Regions from separate parts of the Weizmannia agrestimuris genome, predicted to be linked through region 1. Evidence: predicted binding sites of a transcription regulator. Region 1 holds the regulator's gene; each other region holds the start of a gene.
What was found. Region 1 encodes LexA, which represses DNA repair genes until DNA is damaged. Its sites were predicted from a motif close to CGAACATATGTTCG; they were not measured.

Region 1 (4,648 bases):
AGCATGGAACCATGCCCTGCGGATAATACGAAACGGTCCCGGTTAAACCAGTGCGGGTTTTCCGGATTATGGTTCAAATATCTTGTCCAGAGGGTGTATGCCATTGGTGCAGCCCCCATCGGAAGCCCCGGATGACCGGATTTTGCTTTTTCGATGGCGTCAATGGACAATGTTCGGATTGTTGTGACTGCCAGTTCGTCCGTTTTATCAAACATCTGTTAACATCCTTTCTTCATGGGTTACAACTCTATATTAAGGCAAGTGAAACCCATAACACAACTCTTTTACCATTTTGTATGGATTTTGTAAGAAAAAAGCAGGATGGTTTCCTTTTTAGTGCAGCTTTCTTTTTGTTTGAATTTGCTTAATTTTTTCAGGGGTAACGTCCTGGCCAGCCGGGTCAAGCACACGGACATTTTCAATCGTTTTTCTGAATGAAGAGCGGAACGCCTGCAAATACTCGCTTCGCAATTTTGACTGTTCCTTTGCTTCTTCACTTGTCAGGGCGCCGGTTTTCGCTTTTTTCGCCAATTCGTTAATCCTTGCCATTTTTTCTTTTGAAAGCATATTTTCTCTCCTTTTATCCGTAATTGATGCCATCTTACTAAAATATGGACCCGCCTGCAACGAAAGCGCACCCGTGAAACGGTTTTGATACTATTTATCATGCCCCGTTTCCTCCATATATTCCCTGTAACGCCGGTGGACGGTTGCTTTTGAAACTTGGTAGCCGAAACCGCGCATAGTCGCAGCAATTTCTTGAAAAGTCAAGCCGTTATCCCGCAGGCGGATAATTTCTTCAACCGGCACTTCCTTTCGCTCCCTGCCGTCCGGATTCCGCTTCCCTTTTAAATTTTTTTCCGGACGGTAGCCGTTTTTGACTGCACGCTCCATTCCCCTTTTAATTTTTAAGTTATGCAGCTTTCGCTGATACTCTTCAACCATGCTGACAATTTTCAGCACCATTGAATCAGATTCCGAAAGCTCCAATTCTCCGTTTTGCGCATAACAATATACTTTAATCCCTTTTTTATATAAAAAATGAAGCAATGCAATTTTTGCATTTCCTCTTCCGATCCGTGTTTCATCCTGCACCAGTACGGCGTCAATCTTTTCATTTTCAATCGTATCAAGAAGATCAAGGATGCCGGGCCTGTCCAGGTCATAGCCGCTTGCCCGGTCACAGATCACCCCGGCCACTTGAAAACCGTGGGAATCCGAAAGCTTCTCCAGCTCTTCCCGCTGCCTCGCCAAGGAAGTTTCCTGGCTTTCTTTTTCCGTGCTTACTCTGCAATATAAAACAACTTTCATTTTTTCGTCTCCCGTTGTGATTTCATCGCAAGTTCCCTATTATCATCGCTGAATTCATTTTTTTCTATTGGAATGACAATTTTTTCGCCGGCTTTGATCATGTTGCCGTCAATATCATTATGACGCTCAACCCAGCTGATAAATGCTTCCCTCGACATTTTGCCCTTTTCCGCATACTGCCCGGCGATGTTCCAAAGCGTATCGCCCTCTGTGACGCTGATTTTGATATAGTGTGGGGATGGATCCCGCAGACTTCCAATCATGAAAAATCCGAAAACAAGCGTAAGCCCTGCTAAAATCATAACATAGTTATACTTTTTCCATAATCGTGACATCTCCATCTTCCTCCCGCGAATATTCGTTCGTCCAATCACCAGTTCTATTATAAAACGAACGCCTGTTTTTCGTCAACATTTTTTCGAACTTACGTTTGTTTTATCTGCTGCAATGTGATATAATAATAGCAAATAATGGCATTCCTCCCGTAAACGTCCCCATACGCAGCGCGGGTGCCAAACAAAACTGTGACGAGGTGAATAGAATGGCAAAACTATCAAAACGGCAACAGGCGATACTTGATTTCATCAAGCATGAAGTAAAAACAAAAGGTTATCCCCCTTCCGTGCGGGAAATCGGCCAGGCAGTCGGACTTGCTTCCAGTTCAACTGTCCATGGCCATCTCGCAAGGCTTGAAAGCAAGGGGTTGATCAGGCGCGACCCTACAAAGCCGAGAGCGATTGAAATTTTGGACCATGATGAAGAAATACCGGCCCAAAATGTTGTCAATGTGCCTGTTGTCGGAAAAGTAACAGCAGGCATACCGATTACCGCTGTAGAAAATATTGAAGAGTATTTTCCGCTTCCGGAACATCTTGTCCCGTCTGACGAGTCCGTCTACATGCTGGAAATTGAAGGGGACAGCATGGTGGATGCCGGGATTTTAAACGGCGATTATGTGATTGTCCGCTCCCAGCAGACGGCAAACAACGGAGATATCGTGGTCGCTATGACAGATGAAAATGAAGCGACAGTAAAAAGATTTTTCAAGGAAAAAGACTACTTCCGGCTGCAACCTGAAAACCAGACAATGGAACCGATCATATTGAAAAACGTCACCATTCTCGGCGTTGTCATCGGGCTGTACAGGCAAATGGTGCACTGATCAAAAAGAAGCAGTTTCGGCTGCTTCTTTTTTAATAGAGCATATGCGAGTTTGATGGCAAAAATGCCTGTGACACTTGAGGATTTCTGGGCTTCCAATCTATTTTCGAAGGAAAAATCGGGGCAATTAATGGGCATTTTGTTTTTCTGGGCGTTCGACGCAAAAATGCCCGATAAACAAAAACCCCTCAAAGCCTTACGCTTCAAGGGGTTTCTTGCTTAATACATTTCGATATACTGGTCGCGTTCCCATTGGTGGACTTGTGTGCGGAACATATCCCATTCAATTTCCTTAGCTTCAAGGAAGTGTTCGAGAATGTGATCGCCAAGGGCGTCTACCATTACATCATCCGATTTTAAGTTTTCCAGCGCCTGCAGCAGTGTGCCCGGGAGGTCGACAATGCCGGCTTCTTCTCTTTCTTCTTTCGTCATGACATAGATGTTGCGGTCGACCGGTTCCGGCGCCTGCAATTTGTTCGCGATGCCGTCAAGCCCTGCTTTTAACAGGACGGCGAGCGCGAGATACGGATTGGCAGACGGGTCAACGCTGCGCACCTCAACGCGCGTGCTTAAACCGCGGGAAGCCGGAATCCGCATGAGCGGGCTGCGGTTGCGAGCGGACCAGGCAACATAACAAGGCGCTTCATAACCCGGCACAAGCCGTTTATAGGAGTTCACCGTCGGATTCGTGACAGCCGTAAAGTTCGAAGCATGCTTCATAATGCCGGCAATGAACTGGTATGCCGTATCGCTCAGCTGCAGTTCTGCATCGTTCGGGTCATAGAATGCATTTTCTTTTCCTTTAAAAAGCGAAAGATTGGTGTGCATCCCGGAACCGTTCACGCCAAACAACGGTTTCGGCATAAACGTCGCATGCAGGCCATGTTTGCGTGCAATCGTCTTGACCACCAGTTTAAAGGTCTGGATATTGTCGCATGCCCTGACTGCATCCGCATATTTAAAATCAATTTCGTGCTGGCCGGGTGCAACTTCATGGTGGGACGCTTCAATTTCAAAGCCCATTTCCTCGAGTTCCAATACGATGTCGCGCCGGCAGTTTTCGCCAAGGTCCGTCGGCGCCAGGTCAAAATAGCCGCCGTTGTCGTTCAGCTCCAGTGTCGGTTCATTTTTTTCATTCAGCTTGAAGAGGAAGAATTCCGGTTCAGGCCCAAGATTAAAACTCGTGAAGCCAAGTTCTTCCATTTCTTTCAATACCCGTTTCAAATTATTCCGCGGATCACCTTCAAACGGGGTGCCGTCCGGATTATAAATATCGCAAATCAGACGGGCGACTTTCCCTTTCTCAGCGGTCCACGGGAAAATGACCCATGTATCATAGTCCGGATACAGATACATATCCGATTCTTCAATCCGGACAAACCCTTCAATCGAAGAGCCGTCGAACATGATTTTATTGTCGAGCGCTTTTTCAAGCTGGCTGAGCGGGATTTCCACGTTTTTAATCGTCCCCAAAATATCCGTGAACTGCAAGCGGATGAATTTCACATTTTGTTCTTCGGCATTCTTCAAAATATCTTCACGTGTAAACTTAGGCATGAACAGTATTCCTCCCTTTAGGCAATAAAAAGTATATATCTAAGCTATAAAACTAGCTTTTCAACAATGTTAATGGAAAAACCGGGGCGCATCGGACAACCGCTGGCTCGGTCTTTGAAAACGGCCGGCCTGCAGCAGTTCCTGGCGAAGCCGTTTGCGGATTTCTTCATCCGTTACATGATTTTTGACGAGTACCGGCCCGGTTCCGCGGCGGTCGTTCATCAATAAGATTTTTTTGATGCCTGCAATATTGATCCCCTGATCCAGCAAATCTTTAATATCAAGAAGCCGGTCGACATCATTTAAAGAATAAAGGCGGCGATTGCCTTCCGTTCTTGCCGGTGTAATCAGCTCGTGTTCTTCATAATAGCGGATCTGCCGGGCCGATAAATCTGTTAGCTTCATAACGGTTCCGATCGGCAAAAGCGGCATCGAACGGCGGATTTCTTTTCGACCCATGTTATACGCTCCTTTTCTTTATATTTTTACTATATTCCATGTGAGTTTTTTTGTCAACAAAATGTTATATTTTCTTACATCATTTTTTATCCTCAGGAAGGCAAAACGAGTTTTTCGCGGATTTCCATCCATTCTGCCACGTCCACGCTCTTTCTAAGGG
Region 2 (4,648 bases), on a different contig from region 1:
CGGCGGAAAGCTGCCCGTCGCCGAACCGGACAACCGTCCCTGTTTTCACACGTTTTGCCGGTTTGACAAGCGTTTCCCAGCGGTCTCCTTCGAGCTGTTTTAAAAGCAGCACTTCAATTTTTGCGCCTGTTTCGTCTTTTATGCCGAAAAGCCTTGCCGGCAGCACTTTTGTGTTGTTTAAGACAAGGCAGTCCCCCGGGCGCAAGTATTGTGTAATGTTTTTAAATACGCTGTGTTCAATTTCTCCTGTTTTTTTATCCAGTACCATCAGCCGACTGTCCGAACGATTTTTTAAAGGCGTTTGGGCAATCAGTTCTTCCGGCAGTTCATAATCAAATAAATCGAGTTTCATTGTTGTTTCCCCTTCATTTTGAATCCCATTTGCGGTTATTTGAACCGTCCAATGATATATAATAACACACTTAAGATCACGCTTAAAAGGATCGATGTTGCGATTGGAAAATAAAAGGTTGTGTTCCCTTTTTTAATGAGGATATCGCCCGGCAGCCGGCCGATTTTCGTAAACTGCATCAACAGGCCGATAGCAAAAAGAATCACGGCGATCGTCATCAGCACTTTTCCAAATCCGCTCATTCCGGTACCTCCATATGAAAATGTGCGTAGCAAAGCGGGGTCGCTACCCTGCCGCGCGGCGTGCGCTGCAAAAAGCCAATTTGCAGCAAATACGGCTCATATACATCTTCAATCGTTTCCCTTTCTTCCCCGATGCTGGCCGCAATCGTGTCGAGCCCGACAGGACCGCCCCGGAAGCGCTCTATGATCGCTTTTAACAGCTTATGATCAATATGGTCAAGCCCGCGTTTGTCAACTTGCAAAAGTTCAAGGGCATAATTGGCGATCTCAAGGGTGACCTTTCCGTCTCCTTTGACCTGGGCAAAGTCGCGCACCCTTCTTAACAGCCGGTTCGCAATCCGCGGCGTGCCCCGCGAACGCCTTGCAATTTCCGCTGCCCCCTCAGGCTCAATCGCCGTCTCGAGGATGCCGGCTGTCCGCAGCACAATTTCCGCCAGTTGCGCTTCGTTATAATATTCGAGCCGGCTGATCACCCCGAACCGGTCGCGCAGCGGTGCTGAAACCGAACCGGCCCTCGTCGTCGCCCCGATCAAGGTAAATGGGGGCAGGTCAAGGCGGATGGAGCGGGCACCCGATCCTTTGCCGATCACGATATCAAGGCAAAAGTCTTCCATTGCCGGGTACAGCACTTCTTCAATCGCTTTCGGCAGGCGGTGGATTTCGTCAATAAACAGTACTTCCCCCGGCTCAAGCGCGGTTAACACGCTGGCAAGATCGCCCGGCCGCTCGATGGCAGGCCCTGAAGTCGTCCGGATGTTCGCGCCCATTTCGTTTGCGATCACGGTGGCAAGCGTCGTTTTGCCAAGCCCCGGCGGACCATAAAGCAGCACGTGGTCAAGTGTTTCGCGCCGCCCTTTCGCCGCTTCAATAAACACGGCTAAATTATGCTTCACTTCATCCTGGCCGATATATTGCGCAAGGGTTTGCGGCCTGAGGCTCATTTCAAAGGAAACTTCCTGTTCATTTGCCTCGCCGGAAACTACGCGGTCTTCCATGCTCTCCCCTCCTCCATTATTTTACCATTGCTTTTAAAGCGAGTTTAATATATTCATCCGCAGAAAGCACTTCTTCCGGAAGTTTGGGCACCACTTTCGCGATTTCTTTTTCCGAATAGCCGAGCGCCGCCAAAGCGAGCATCGCTTCTTCGAGGTTTTGGTTGGTGGATGCAGGCACCGCTTTTTCCCCGCCTGCCTCGTCCGGCATCTCCGGCACGAGGCCTTGCAGCTTTCCTTTCAGATCAAGAATCATCTGCCTTGCCGTTTTTTTGCCGACACCGGGGAATTTGACAAGGAAAGATTCATTTTCATTCTCAATGGCGTCAACAACCTGCTGCGGCTGCCCGTACGCAAGAATGGCAAGCGCCCCTTTTGGCCCGATGCCGGAAACATTGAGCAGCTTTTGAAACAGCGCCCGTTCTTCCGCCGTTTCAAAACCGTAAAGCGCGATCAGATCTTCGCGCACATGCTGGTATGTAAAAATTTTTCGTTCTTGTCCGATGCTTTTTGAAAAAATATACGGGTTCGGCGCCAGCAGCCGGTAGCCGATCCCCCCGTTTTCCACGACAATGTAATCCGGGCTCACGGAATCAATGATGCCTTTAATATATTCGTACAACCTTCCCACACGCTCCTCAAAAACTTGCTATCCCATATTGTACCACAGAATGCAACCGTTTTGGGAACGAATGTCCGGTCCCTCCTTTTTTTCCGGCCGGATGATTCCTAAGGCTGGGCGCTTTTCCTGTTTCCATGGCGAAAGGAAACGCCTGCATCCGGAGACAGATCCGTGTCCGTGTGGCATACCGGGCTCACTTTTTTTCGAATACTCGCTGCCTCTTAACGACCTTCCCGGATTTCCAGCCGAAACCATCGTCCGGGTTTTAACGGCACGATTCTTTAGCCACAGTGCAGCCGGTTTAAAAACGGCATGGTCCCCTTTCCGCAGTGCACCGGTCTAAAACAGCATGGTCCTCTCTCGTAGTGCGCCGGTTTAAAAACAGCAAGGGCCCTCTCCACAGTGTAACCGGTTGGATACAGGGCTAACCGGCTTTGCTGCAAAAAAGTCACTTTCCGCACCCGGCCGGACCGGGTGCGGAAAGTGACTGGGACATTATCATTCGGCGTTATGGTAAACTTCCTGGACATCGTCATCGTCTTCCAGCCTGTCCAGCAATCGCTCCATCTTTTCTTTTTGCGCTTCATCCAAAGCAATTGTGTTTTGCGGCACCATGGTAATTTCTGCTCGGGCAAACGTAAAGCCTTGTTCCTCGAGGTTCTTCTTCACATCCATGAATTGCTCCGGATCTGTATAAATTTCAAACACTTCATCGCTCGTTTCCATTTCCTCGGCGCCTGCTTCAATCGCGGCAAGCAGCATTCCGTCTTCATCTATCTCGAGCCCTTCCCGCTCAATGACAAGATAGCCTTTGCGGTCAAACAGGAAAGACACGCATCCGTTTTCGCCGAGATTTCCGCCGTTGCGCGAAAACGCAACACGGACATTGGAAGCGGTCCGGTTTTTATTATCGGTTAAAGCCGTGACCATGACGGCAACGCCGCCCGGCCCGTACCCTTCATATGTGATTTCCTCGTAATGTTCGGCGTTTTGGCTGCCGCTTGCTTTCTCGATGGCGCGTTTAATATTGTCATTCGGCATATTGGCGGCCTTTGCCTTTTCAATGACTAGGCGGAGGCTTGAGTTCGCTTCCGGGTCAGGCCCGTTTTTCGCCGCTACATAAATTTCCTTTGCCAGTTTTTGAAAGATTTTTCCGCGCTTTGCATCTTGCGCATTTTTTCTGCCTTGAATATTTTTCCATTTGGAATGGCCGGACATGGCCATCACTCCTTTCTGACAGCGCTGATACAGTCCCCTATTACTATACCATACTCGCCCGAAAGGAGGATGAAAAGCATTATGCTGGCCGTAAGCGTCCAGGTTTTTCCGTTATGCTTGCAAACGCCTTTTTACTTCTTTTTGAAAGCGGGCGCGTTCCCCGAATTGCCCGATGGAAAGCAGGGAAAGATGCGGCCAGTACTGCTCTTTTTCTTTTTTGCCGCTTCCAACAAACCGGTTCCACTCTCTTAAAACATCCGTCGGGTAAAGGAGCGCCTCAAGAAAAGTTTCCCTGTCCGGCGCACCGTCCAGCATTCCCCACTTTTCAAGAGCAGCAAGCGACCATGAAGCAGCGGGCAAAACCCGGTTGCAAAACTGGAGATCATCGGTCCAGGCCGGGGCAAGGCGGGCAAGGTCAAAATCAATCAAATACAGTTCCCCGTTTTTCGCACGCAAAAAATTATGGTGGGCAACATCACCGTGCGTGATGCAATACGGCGGACGGTGAAGCAAATGCTGTTTTTTCTCAAGCCGGTTTAACGCCTCGGCTGCCCATCTTTCGTACGCGGCAAAATACGTTTCCGGCAAATACCGGACAATTTGTTCTTTGTTTTCCAGAAATGTCCGGTACCGCGCCTGCCATTTTCTCAGCTGGAAAAAGCGCGGAAATTCCATTTTTACGGCTTGCGGAAAGTGCGCGGTCTTTTCGTGATACTGTTTTAACAGGCGGAAAGCGGCGTGGATGTCTGCTTCCGTCCCGAAGGTAAAACCGGCCGGGTCTTCTTCAATGTATGCCATAAACCCAAAAGCTTTGCCTTGAAAGGGGCTGTCGTTGTCATCTTCCAGAAAACGGCAAGTTTGGGTGAAACCGCTTTTCCGCAGTTCCGATGTAAGCAGCATTTGCCGTTTAAGGCGCGTATCGGAACCATATTGCTTCATGATCACTTTCTTTGTCTTTGTTCCGATAAGCCATACCCGGTCACGCAACCTGCGCCAGTCAACAATCGGTTCCTGCAGTCTGTTTTCCGCATAAAGAAGGAGACGTTTGGTTTCGTCTCCCTCTTGTCTCCGGCCGCCCATTATTTTTCTTCTTCGCCGGAAGGATCCCGTTTTTCCTGCGGCTGGTCCGTTTTTTCGCCCCGGTCATATCCGAACGGGGCCTGCATCCCGTACGGTTCCTGCATGTCGTATGGTGGTTGCGACATCCCGTATGGCGGTTGCG
Region 3 (4,648 bases), 120 kb from region 1:
AAGATTGATTTCATAAATGCTGCTTCTTGCTGCAACAGGATGCGTCCAAACCGCCGGTGCTGCATTTTTCTGCATCGCCCGCACGAAAATCCATCCGGCAGGCTTTTTCAGGCTTGCCGGTTTTTCATGCCCAGTCCACTTCTGTCACCGCGGAAAGTTTGATCGATATCCGCTCCCCTGTCTCCCCTGCCAGCTCCAGCTTTTTTTCGAGCGGCCGGAATTTTGTAATGGTACCGGTGGCGGTAAAGAAATTTCCCGCTTCAAAGAAACGGACCGTAACCGGCACGCGCAGCCGGCAGGCAGATATGAGCATATGGTTCATCTCTTCAAGCTGCTGCTCATCGAGTTCGGGCTTTGCCTGTTTTTCCTGTTCTTTCTGCCATTTTAAAAGTGCCTGCTTATGCTCGGGCAAAAACATGCGTGACCCTTCCCAAAGTTTGTTACCGCGCTGCAGGTATCCGCTCATTTGTAATGCCCTCCTATCTTTTTGGCACGTTCAAGCGCCTGGCCGGCATCAAGCAGCGACACGGCGCGGATGACGGCGCCGGAACCGTATTTCTGCTTGATGCGGTCGACCGCATACCCAATCTTTCTTTCCCCTTCCCTGTTTTCAAACAGATCAAGCTGCCGGATATCATCCCGCGACAGGCGCGACAGCCCGACGCTGATACGGCGGACCGGATTTCCGTCCCAAAACGAAAGAAACAGCCGGCACGCCGCCCGGTAAACGTCCATTGTCCCGTTTGTCGGCGCCAGAAGCGTCATCTGGCGGTGAAAGCCGGACGGATGGGCATAATCCGCCCCCTGGCAGCCGACCGAAACACAAGCGCCCATGACGCCTGAAGTACGCGCCCGGAAACAGACTTCCTCGCAAAGTTCAAGAAGGGCAACTTTGATTTCATGCTCAAAATCGGCGTAGTCGCGCGGCAGCGTCATCGCATGCCCGATCGCTTTCTGTCCGACGTGCGATTCTTTCGAGACGGGCGACTCATCAATGCCGTTTGCCGTCTCCCACAGTACCTGGCCGCCAATCCCCCACCGTTTTTTTAAAACAGAAAGTGGAAAGCAGGCAAGCGCACCGATTGTATAAATGCCGAGCCGCTTCAGATGCTGCTCCATCCGGCTGCCGACACCGAACATCCTGCCAACCGGCAAAGGCCATAAATGCGTTTTGAGATGATGGTGATCCAGTTCAAAAATGCCGGTTTTGTTTTTCTTCGCAAAATGGTCGCACGCCATTTTGGCCAGCACTTTGTTCGGCCCGATCCCGCAGCGGGCATACACGCCGGTTTCTTCCATGATGTCCCGCTGGATTTGCGCGGCGATCTCGCGCGGCTCTCCGAACAGTCGCCTGCTGCCCGTTACATCCATGAACTGCTCGTCAACGGAATACGGTTCAACCATATCCGTATAGCGGGCAAGAATCGAAGAAATCTGCACCGATACATCGAGATAGCGCTGCATGCGCGGCCGAACAATAACGGCATCCGGGCAGAGCTGCTGCGCTTCCCACAGGCGGAGCGCATTCTTCACGCCGCGCTTTTTCGCGAGCGGGCAGGCAGCGAGCACCACCCCGGACCGGCGCGCCGGATCCCCCGATACGATCACGGGTTTATCCCTGTACGCCGGATGATCGGCTTTTTCCACACTTGCATAAAAAGACTGCATATCGACGAGAAAAATCACACGCTGGCTCATCTTTCAACCCCTCTTACCTTAGAAACTAAGCAAACAACACGAACTATAGTTCTTATTCTATTCCTCATTATAAACGAATATACGTTCTTTCGCCAATTGTTTTTTTAGGCAGAGGGGCTATATTTTTCCAAAACGCGCATCACACCGGCTGCTATTTTTTAAAGAAAGCCTGCCGTCCGAGCCTTTCCACAAGCCCGGGGAAAAGCGCATGGATGGTAGCGGATGCATTCATCCATTTTGGCGCATTGATTTCACGCCGATTTACAAGCATCGTATCCGTTATTTTTTCTGCAAGTTTTTCGGGATCCAGCATCCATTTTTCAATATTTTTCCGGTAGGTGCCGGACCGGTCGGCGATGTCGAAAAAACCGGTTGCAACCGGGCCGGGATGAACGGCTGTCACATAGACGCCAAAGCGCGCCATTTCCATGCGGAGGCTGTCCGTAAAGCCGCGCACTGCAAACTTGCTGGCCGCATAGACGCTTGATTTCGGGGTCGCCATTTTGGCCGCCTGGGAAGCGATATTGATAATATGGCCGGCACGGTTTTTTTGCATATGCGGGACGACCGCTTTGGTGCAGGCAATGAGCCCGATGACATTGACATCAAACATCCCCCTGACATCCTCGATGCGGATATCCTGCACTTCATCAAAAACGCCGAAACCGGCATTGTTCACGAGCACATCAATATGGCCGCAGCGGTTGTAAATCGATTCAAAAACAGCAGGAATTTTGCCGTGTTCCGCCACATCGCAGCGAACGGTCAGGCACGAAACCGGGTAAGCTGCTTCGATCTCCGCCTTGATTTTTTCAAGCTTGTCGAGGCTTCTGGCGAGCAGAACAAGGTTAGCCCCGTTTTTGGCGGCGGCAAAGGCGATTTTTTCGCCGAGGCCGCCGGAAGCGCCGGTAATCACGATCGTTTTCTTCCGGATCCGTTTATTTGCCATGTTTCCATCTTCTCCCTTCTATCTTGAAAATTTTCATTCCTCCGCTGGTGCCGTTTGCCGCGGCATGGATGCCTATTCTGAAAAATGGTGCCGGCCGATTTTCATGCTTCCTCCCGTGCCGCGTTCATTGCGGCATGCACGCCTGGTACCATTTTAAAATGGCCGGGCACGGATTTTTTATCTGAAAATTCGCGGAACCGCCCTTGACAACTCCTCGATTTTTCTTCATAATAAGTAATACCATTTTGATAAGCGATCGGCTGTGACCAGGACCAGTAAGCCGGGCATGATGCAAGAGAGCGGGGTTCTCAGGCTGGAAAACTCCGCCATCCGCTGCCCGGCCGAACCTGCCTGTGAGCTGTTTGGCAAAACCAAACCGGATGAAAACCGTTAACCAAATGAGATGCAGGATGGATTCCTGCAATAAAGGTGGTACCGCGGAACATGCCCTTTCGTCCTTTACGGATGAAGGGGTTTTTTGCTTGAAAGGAGGCATTTGCATGAAAATATCATTTATTGGTGCCGGGTCGATGGCCGAGGCGATGATCAGCGGCATGCTTGAAAAAAGAATCGTAAAAGCCGGGGACATTCGCGCCCATAACCGCACGAACAAGAAAAGGCTCCGCACGTTGGAACAGAAATACGGCATCCAGACTGCAAAAGGCCTTAAGCAGCTTTTTGAAGGCCCCGACGTGGTCATCTTAGCCGTAAAACCGAAAGATGCCCCAGATGTGCTCGAATCGGTCCGTCCGCTCATATCTCCGGACACCCTGCTCGTTTCAGTAGCGGCCGGCATCACCATTCCGTTTATCGAAAACAAGATTGGCCGGCATATTCCCGTTGCGCGCGCAATGCCGAACACATCGGCGAAAGTCGGACTGTCGGCAACCGGCATTGCCTTTAACGCCGCTGCGACAAAACAGCACCGGCACCGGGCGTTTGCCATATTTTCGGCTGTCGGCATGACTACGGCCGTAAAAGAAGAACAGCTCGATGCTGTAACAGGGCTTTCGGGAAGCGGACCGGCGTATATTTATTATATCGCCGAAGCGCTCCAGCAGTCAGCTGCAGAAATCGGGCTCGACGCACAAACGGCAAAACAATTTATCCTCCAGACGATCATCGGCGCAGCAGAAATGCTGAAAACTTCAGCAGAACCGCCGGAAGCGCTCCGGAAAGCCGTCACAAGCCCGAACGGCACCACAGAAGCCGCGATCCGCGTCCTTGACGAACGCGAGGTCAAACAAGCTTTCATTGACTGTGTAAAAGCAGCTGCAAAGCGAGCAAATGAGTTATCGAACGCAGGGAAAGAACCCGCAAGAGAATAACCGGCAATAAAAAAAGCGGCAGGCAAGCCGCTTTTTTTGCTTTACAAAACAGGCACTTCCATCAAATCATGGACAAGCAGACTGTCCGGGAATAAAGCTTGCGCTTCCTGCTCAAGCGCCGGCCAGTCTTCTTTTCCGTACCTGGCACTAATATGGGTAAGAAGCAGCCGTTTTGCCCCCGCCTGCTTTGCCGTTTGCGCCGCGTCCGCCGTCGTCGAGTGAAAATAATCATGCGCCATTTGCCCGCTCTCCTTGTTAAACGTTGCTTCGTGAACGAGAAGATCGGCATTGGCTGCGAGCCGGATTTCCGCCTCATTCGGCCTTGTATCGCCAAGGATGGCAATGATCTTCCCCTTTTTCGCCGGGCCGAGATAATCTTTTCCGCTGATCACGCGGCCGTCTTCCAATGTTACCGTCCGGCCTTCTTTCAGCAGCCGGTAAACCGGGCCCGGGCGGATCCCTTCTTTTTTCAATCGATCCGCATCCAGCGCGCCCGGTTTGTCTTTTTCGGTAATCCGGTAGCCGAAGCTTTCGATCCCATGATCAAGCCGCAGCGCACAAACCGTAAAGCGGTCGTCTTCAAATACCGTTCCTTCTTCAATTTCGATGATCTCCAAAGGATATTTCAGACGGGTTTCGCTCACTTTCAGGGAAACTTCCACAAACGCTTTTA
Region 4 (4,648 bases), on a different contig from region 1:
CTCGAAGCGATGAGAACCGAGGTAAAAGACGAAGCCGCATACAAACAGCAGCAATAAACGAAAACGGCCTTTCGACGGAAAACAGCAGCGTTTCTTTGGAACCACGCCTTTTCCCTCTCGGAAAGGCCGTTTTTTCTCCCTTTTTGCTGCGGCCATGCGTGCATGCGAACCTTTTCCCGGCCCTGTATCAGGCATCCTTTTAGGAGGGGGAATTTTCTTTATGCTAAAATAAAGATGTTGACTGTACATATGAAAGAGGTGTCCGGGATGTTTGTATCAGAAGCAGAAATCAAAGTGCGATATGCGGAAACAGACCAAATGGGGGTTGTGTACCATGCTAATTATCTTGTCTGGATGGAAGTGGGGCGGACGAAATTAATCGAAGACCTTGGCTTCCGCTATGCAGATATGGAAAAAGACGGGATTTTGTCGCCGGTCATCGATATTCAAATTTCATACAAAAAACCGGCCCGTTACGGGGAAACGGTGACCGTGAAAACATGGGTCGATGCATATGACGGGCTGCGCGTAAAGTACGGCTATGAGGTTTACACAGAAACCGGCGACCTTGCCGTGGCCGCGAGTTCAACACATGTCTGCGTAAAAAAAGACAGTTTCCGCCCGGTTGCGTTCCGCCGCCTCTACCCAAAATGGCATGAAGCATATGAAAAAGCAAAAAAATCATAAAGCGGGGGATGAATTTTGGCTTTTGGCATACACCGCAACCAGGTCAAAGCGTGGAAAGCGGCGATTGACCACGGGGAAATTGCGTTTTTAACGCATTTTTGGCTGGACGACCGTTTCCCCAGCGCAAAATCGGTCACAAAAGTCGGCTGTAAAGATCTTGAGAAACTCGCTGCATGGGGAGCGCGCTACCAGCTGAAAAAAGAATGGATCCATGTCCGCAAAGACGGTTACAGCCATTTTGACCTGCTTGGCCAAAAACAGCGGGAGATTTTGCAAAAAGAAGGGCGCCTTGCGGAAACAAAAAAATTTTTAAAATAAAAAACCGGCATCACTGGCAGCAAAAGAGCAGCTGCCGGATGATCCCGGTTTTAACCTTTTTTATATTCGTATACCGGTTCATCCCGTTCCGGGTCGTACCCGATATACAAATCATGGCCGTCAAAATACCATTCGTCCGTGCTTTCAATGAAAAAGGCATTGCCGTTCCGTTCAACGGCCGCCGCCGGATCGTCGGGAATGTCCTTTTGAACGCCAAGTGAAAATCCGTGCTGGATAGGCGTGGAACCGCCATATTTGGCAAAAAAGCGGACGGATTCGCCGTCATCCAGTTCCAGTTCCCTTTTAAACCAGTTTACCGCCTCATCTGTAATGTGAATTTTCATGCCGCCACTTCCTTCCAACTGCCTTTTGCATTTTCATTATAGACCAAAGCACGCTTTTCCCCTAACCTTTTGCCTCTGGACCGGTTCCGGGTTTGCAGGAAATATCCGGTTTTAGAAAAAATGGCTGCCTTACATCCATTTGACTTTCGGCTCGGTCTTATTTTTAATCCGCTTAATATTGGCTTTATGGCGGTAAATAATGAAAGAGGCGAGCGCCAGAACGATGACAAACAGCGGCCAGTCATGCGTCACGATCATATAAATGAGCGTATACAGGATGCCAAAAACAGCCGCCATGATAGAAGAAAGCGAAACGTATTTGCTCCATTTTAATGTAATCAAAAAAACGATGATGACCATGACAAACAATGGCCATTGATAGGCAAGAACAACGCCGGCGGAAGTTGCCACCGCTTTGCCGCCTTTAAATTTGGCAAATACCGGAAGCATATGGCCGATAACAGCGATCATCCCGATTAAAAGCGGGTGCACCGTATGCTCCAGGCCAAAAAAGTGGGGCAATAAGGTGGCGATTGTCCCTTTCAGAATATCCACCACTGTTACGACACTGCCGGCTTTGAACCCGAGCACACGGAACGTATTGGTCGCACCGAGATTTCCGCTGCCGTGTTCGCGGATGTCTATACCGTAAAAAAGCTTACCAACGATCAGGCCTGTCGGGATTGAGCCGAGCAGGTAAGCCAAAAGGATCATCAGGACAATATTCATGTACAAAACTCCTTGGAAAAAATCTATGCTTATTGTAGCATGTTCTTAAAGGAAAGAGGAATATTTTTTGCCGATTCCGTGCAGATTTTCTAACCGAGCAGGAATTGGAAAAGATCAAGTGAATGTTTAAGTTGGGATCAGACTGGCGAAAGTACAAGAAAGGAGAGGTGTTGATCAAATGGCAATCGAAAATCCGAGCAGGGAAGAAATCAGGGAAATTTTACAAAAAGCAAAACGAATTGCAGTGGTTGGCTTGAGCAATAACCCGGAAAAAACATCTTATACGGTAGCCAAAGCCATGCAGGATGCCGGCTATGAGATTATTCCGGTCAATCCGAAAGCAACGGAAATTCTCGGGGAAAAGGCTGTTCCGTCTTTAAAAGATATCGAAGGCCATGTGGACATTGTCGATATTTTCAGGCGGCCCGAATATTTGCCGGAGCTGGCACGGGAGTTTGATGAAATCGATGCGGATGTTTTCTGGGCGCAACTTGGCATCGAAAACGAAGAAGCGTACCGGTTTTTAAAAGAAAAAGGCTATACGGTAGTGATGAACCGCTGCATTAAAGTGGAACATGCCCTGACAAAATAGGCTTTTTCAAGCAGGCGCCAGCTTAAAGGGCGCTTGCTTTCTTTATATTTTCCCAATAAAACGGCCGTTTACTGGAGAAGTTTTTATAACCGTTGCTTTGCCCCTCCCGTTCCCGTCATTTCCGCATGCCCTTTTACAAATTCCGTTTTATCGTTAAAATGAGTATGATAAAAACGGCAAATGATGTTATAATGAGAACGAATATTTGTTCTTATGAACGCCGGTGCACGTGCTTTGCAATTGAAAGGGGAATAGATGTGGCGAAGAAACAAAATATATTGGAATATAATGATGATGCAATCCAGGTGCTGGAAGGGCTGGAGGCCGTAAGGAAAAGGCCGGGCATGTACATCGGGTCGACCGATGCGCGCGGTTTGCACCATCTTGTCTATGAAATCGTCGACAATGCGGTGGATGAGGCGCTGTCCGGGTACGGAAACCATATCATCGTCAACATTCACAAAGATAACAGCATCAGCGTCCAGGACTTCGGGCGCGGCATGCCGGTCGGGATGCACAAGCTCGGTAAGCCGACGACAGAAGTGATCTTGACGATTTTGCACGCCGGCGGAAAATTTGGGCAGGGCGGCTATAAAACGAGCGGCGGCCTGCACGGTGTCGGCGCGTCCGTCGTCAATGCCCTGTCGGAATGGCTTGTTGTTACCATACATCGCGACGGTTACGTGTATGAACAGCGTTTCCGTGACGGCGGCAAACCGGAAACAACGCTCGAGAAAACCGGGAAAACCAATAAGACCGGCACAACGATCCATTTTAAACCCGACCCGTCCATTTTTAGCACCATCACTTTTAACTACGATACATTATGCGAACGGCTGCGCGAATCGGCCTTTCTTTTAAAAGGGTTAAAAATTGAAATCACTGATGAACGTTTCGGGCGGCATGATCTGTTCCACTACGAAAACGGCATTGAAGCCTTTGTCCAGTACTTGAACGAAGGAAAAGAAGTGCTCCATCCGGTTGTGTTTATCGAGGGGGAAACAAACGGAATCGAAGCGGAATTTGCGTTTCAGTTTAACGACGGCTTTTCGGAAAACATTTTATCTTTCGTGAACAACGTGCGCACGAAAGACGGCGGCACGCACGAAGCCGGGGCAAAAACGGCATTGACGCGCGTCGTGAACGATTATGCAAGAAAAACCGGGCTGTTAAAAGAAAAAGATAAAAACTTAGAAGGGACGGATATCCGCGAAGGGCTGTCCGCCATTATTTCCGTCCGCATTCCGGAAGAACTGCTCCAATTTGAAGGACAAACGAAAGGGAAACTTGGCACAAGTGAAGCCCGCTCTGCAGTTGATACGATTGTTTCGGAACACCTTTCTTATTTTCTTGAAGAAAACCCGGATACGAGCAATCTTTTAATCCGGAAAGCCATCAAGGCGTCGCAGGCAAGGGAAGCAGCGAGGAAAGCACGGGAAGAAGCGAGAAGTGGCAAAAAGCGGAAGAAATCGGAAACGACTTTGTCCGGAAAGCTGACGCCGGCGCAAAGCCGCAATCCGCAGCGGAACGAACTGTATCTCGTTGAAGGGGATTCCGCGGGCGGTTCTGCGAAACAGGGGCGCGACCGGAAATTCCAGGCTGTTTTGCCGCTGCGCGGAAAAGTCATCAATACGGAAAAAGCAAAGCTTGCGGATATTTTTAAAAATGAAGAAATCAATACCATTATTTATACGATTGGTGCCGGCGTCGGCCCTGAATTCAATTTGGAAGACGTCAATTACGACAAAGTCATTATTATGACCGATGCCGACACGGACGGTGCCCACATCCAGGTGCTGCTTCTTACGTTCTTTTACCGCTATATGCGGCCTTTGATTGAAGCGGGAAAAGTGTACATCGCGCTGCCACCGCTTTATAAAGTCAGCAAAGGCACCGGCAGGAAAGAAATCGTGGAATATGCTTGGACCGAAAAAGAACTGGATGAAACGATCAAAAAAGTCGGGCGCGGCTATATCCT

Region 2: a site for LexA is predicted at 2,272-2,285, ahead of ruvA (Holliday junction branch migration protein RuvA). Genes of this name have one in related genera too.
Region 3: a site for LexA is predicted at 1,773-1,786, ahead of NFR98_RS01650 (DNA polymerase IV). Genes of this name have one in related genera too.
Region 4: a site for LexA is predicted at 2,869-2,882, ahead of parE (DNA topoisomerase IV subunit B). Genes of this name have one in related genera too.

The regions. Positions count from the first base shown of each region.
Region 1 is NZ_CALPDC010000002.1:182,147-186,794, reverse strand. It holds gene tkt (transketolase) at 1-215, opposite strand, end outside; gene NFR98_RS02295 (DUF896 domain-containing protein) at 334-567, opposite strand; gene NFR98_RS02290 (YneB family resolvase-like protein) at 658-1,311, opposite strand; gene yneA (cell division suppressor protein YneA) at 1,308-1,646, opposite strand; gene lexA (transcriptional repressor LexA) at 1,853-2,473, shown strand; gene glnA (type I glutamate--ammonia ligase) at 2,692-4,029, opposite strand; gene NFR98_RS02270 (MerR family transcriptional regulator) at 4,099-4,488, opposite strand; gene NFR98_RS02265 (dynamin family protein) at 4,581-4,648, opposite strand, start outside.
Region 2 is NZ_CALPDC010000004.1:126,437-131,084, reverse strand. It holds gene queA (tRNA preQ1(34) S-adenosylmethionine ribosyltransferase-isomerase QueA) at 1-352, opposite strand, end outside; gene NFR98_RS03900 (DUF2905 domain-containing protein) at 388-594, opposite strand; gene ruvB (Holliday junction branch migration DNA helicase RuvB) at 591-1,589, opposite strand; gene ruvA (Holliday junction branch migration protein RuvA) at 1,606-2,208, opposite strand; gene NFR98_RS03885 (YebC/PmpR family DNA-binding transcriptional regulator) at 2,707-3,426, opposite strand; gene NFR98_RS03880 (aminoglycoside phosphotransferase family protein) at 3,538-4,506, opposite strand.
Region 3 is NZ_CALPDC010000002.1:65,880-70,527, reverse strand. It holds gene NFR98_RS01655 (YolD-like family protein) at 125-466, opposite strand; gene NFR98_RS01650 (DNA polymerase IV) at 463-1,698, opposite strand; gene NFR98_RS01645 (SDR family NAD(P)-dependent oxidoreductase) at 1,850-2,647, opposite strand; gene proC (pyrroline-5-carboxylate reductase) at 3,148-3,975, shown strand; gene rnz (ribonuclease Z) at 4,017-4,648, opposite strand, start outside.
Region 4 is NZ_CALPDC010000033.1:4,969-9,616, reverse strand. It holds gene tlp (small acid-soluble spore protein Tlp) at 1-57, shown strand, start outside; gene NFR98_RS11800 (acyl-CoA thioesterase) at 268-687, shown strand; gene NFR98_RS11795 (hypothetical protein) at 703-1,005, shown strand; gene NFR98_RS11790 (HesB/YadR/YfhF family protein) at 1,056-1,349, opposite strand; gene plsY (glycerol-3-phosphate 1-O-acyltransferase PlsY) at 1,479-2,078, opposite strand; gene NFR98_RS11780 (CoA-binding protein) at 2,257-2,670, shown strand; gene parE (DNA topoisomerase IV subunit B) at 2,928-4,648, shown strand, end outside.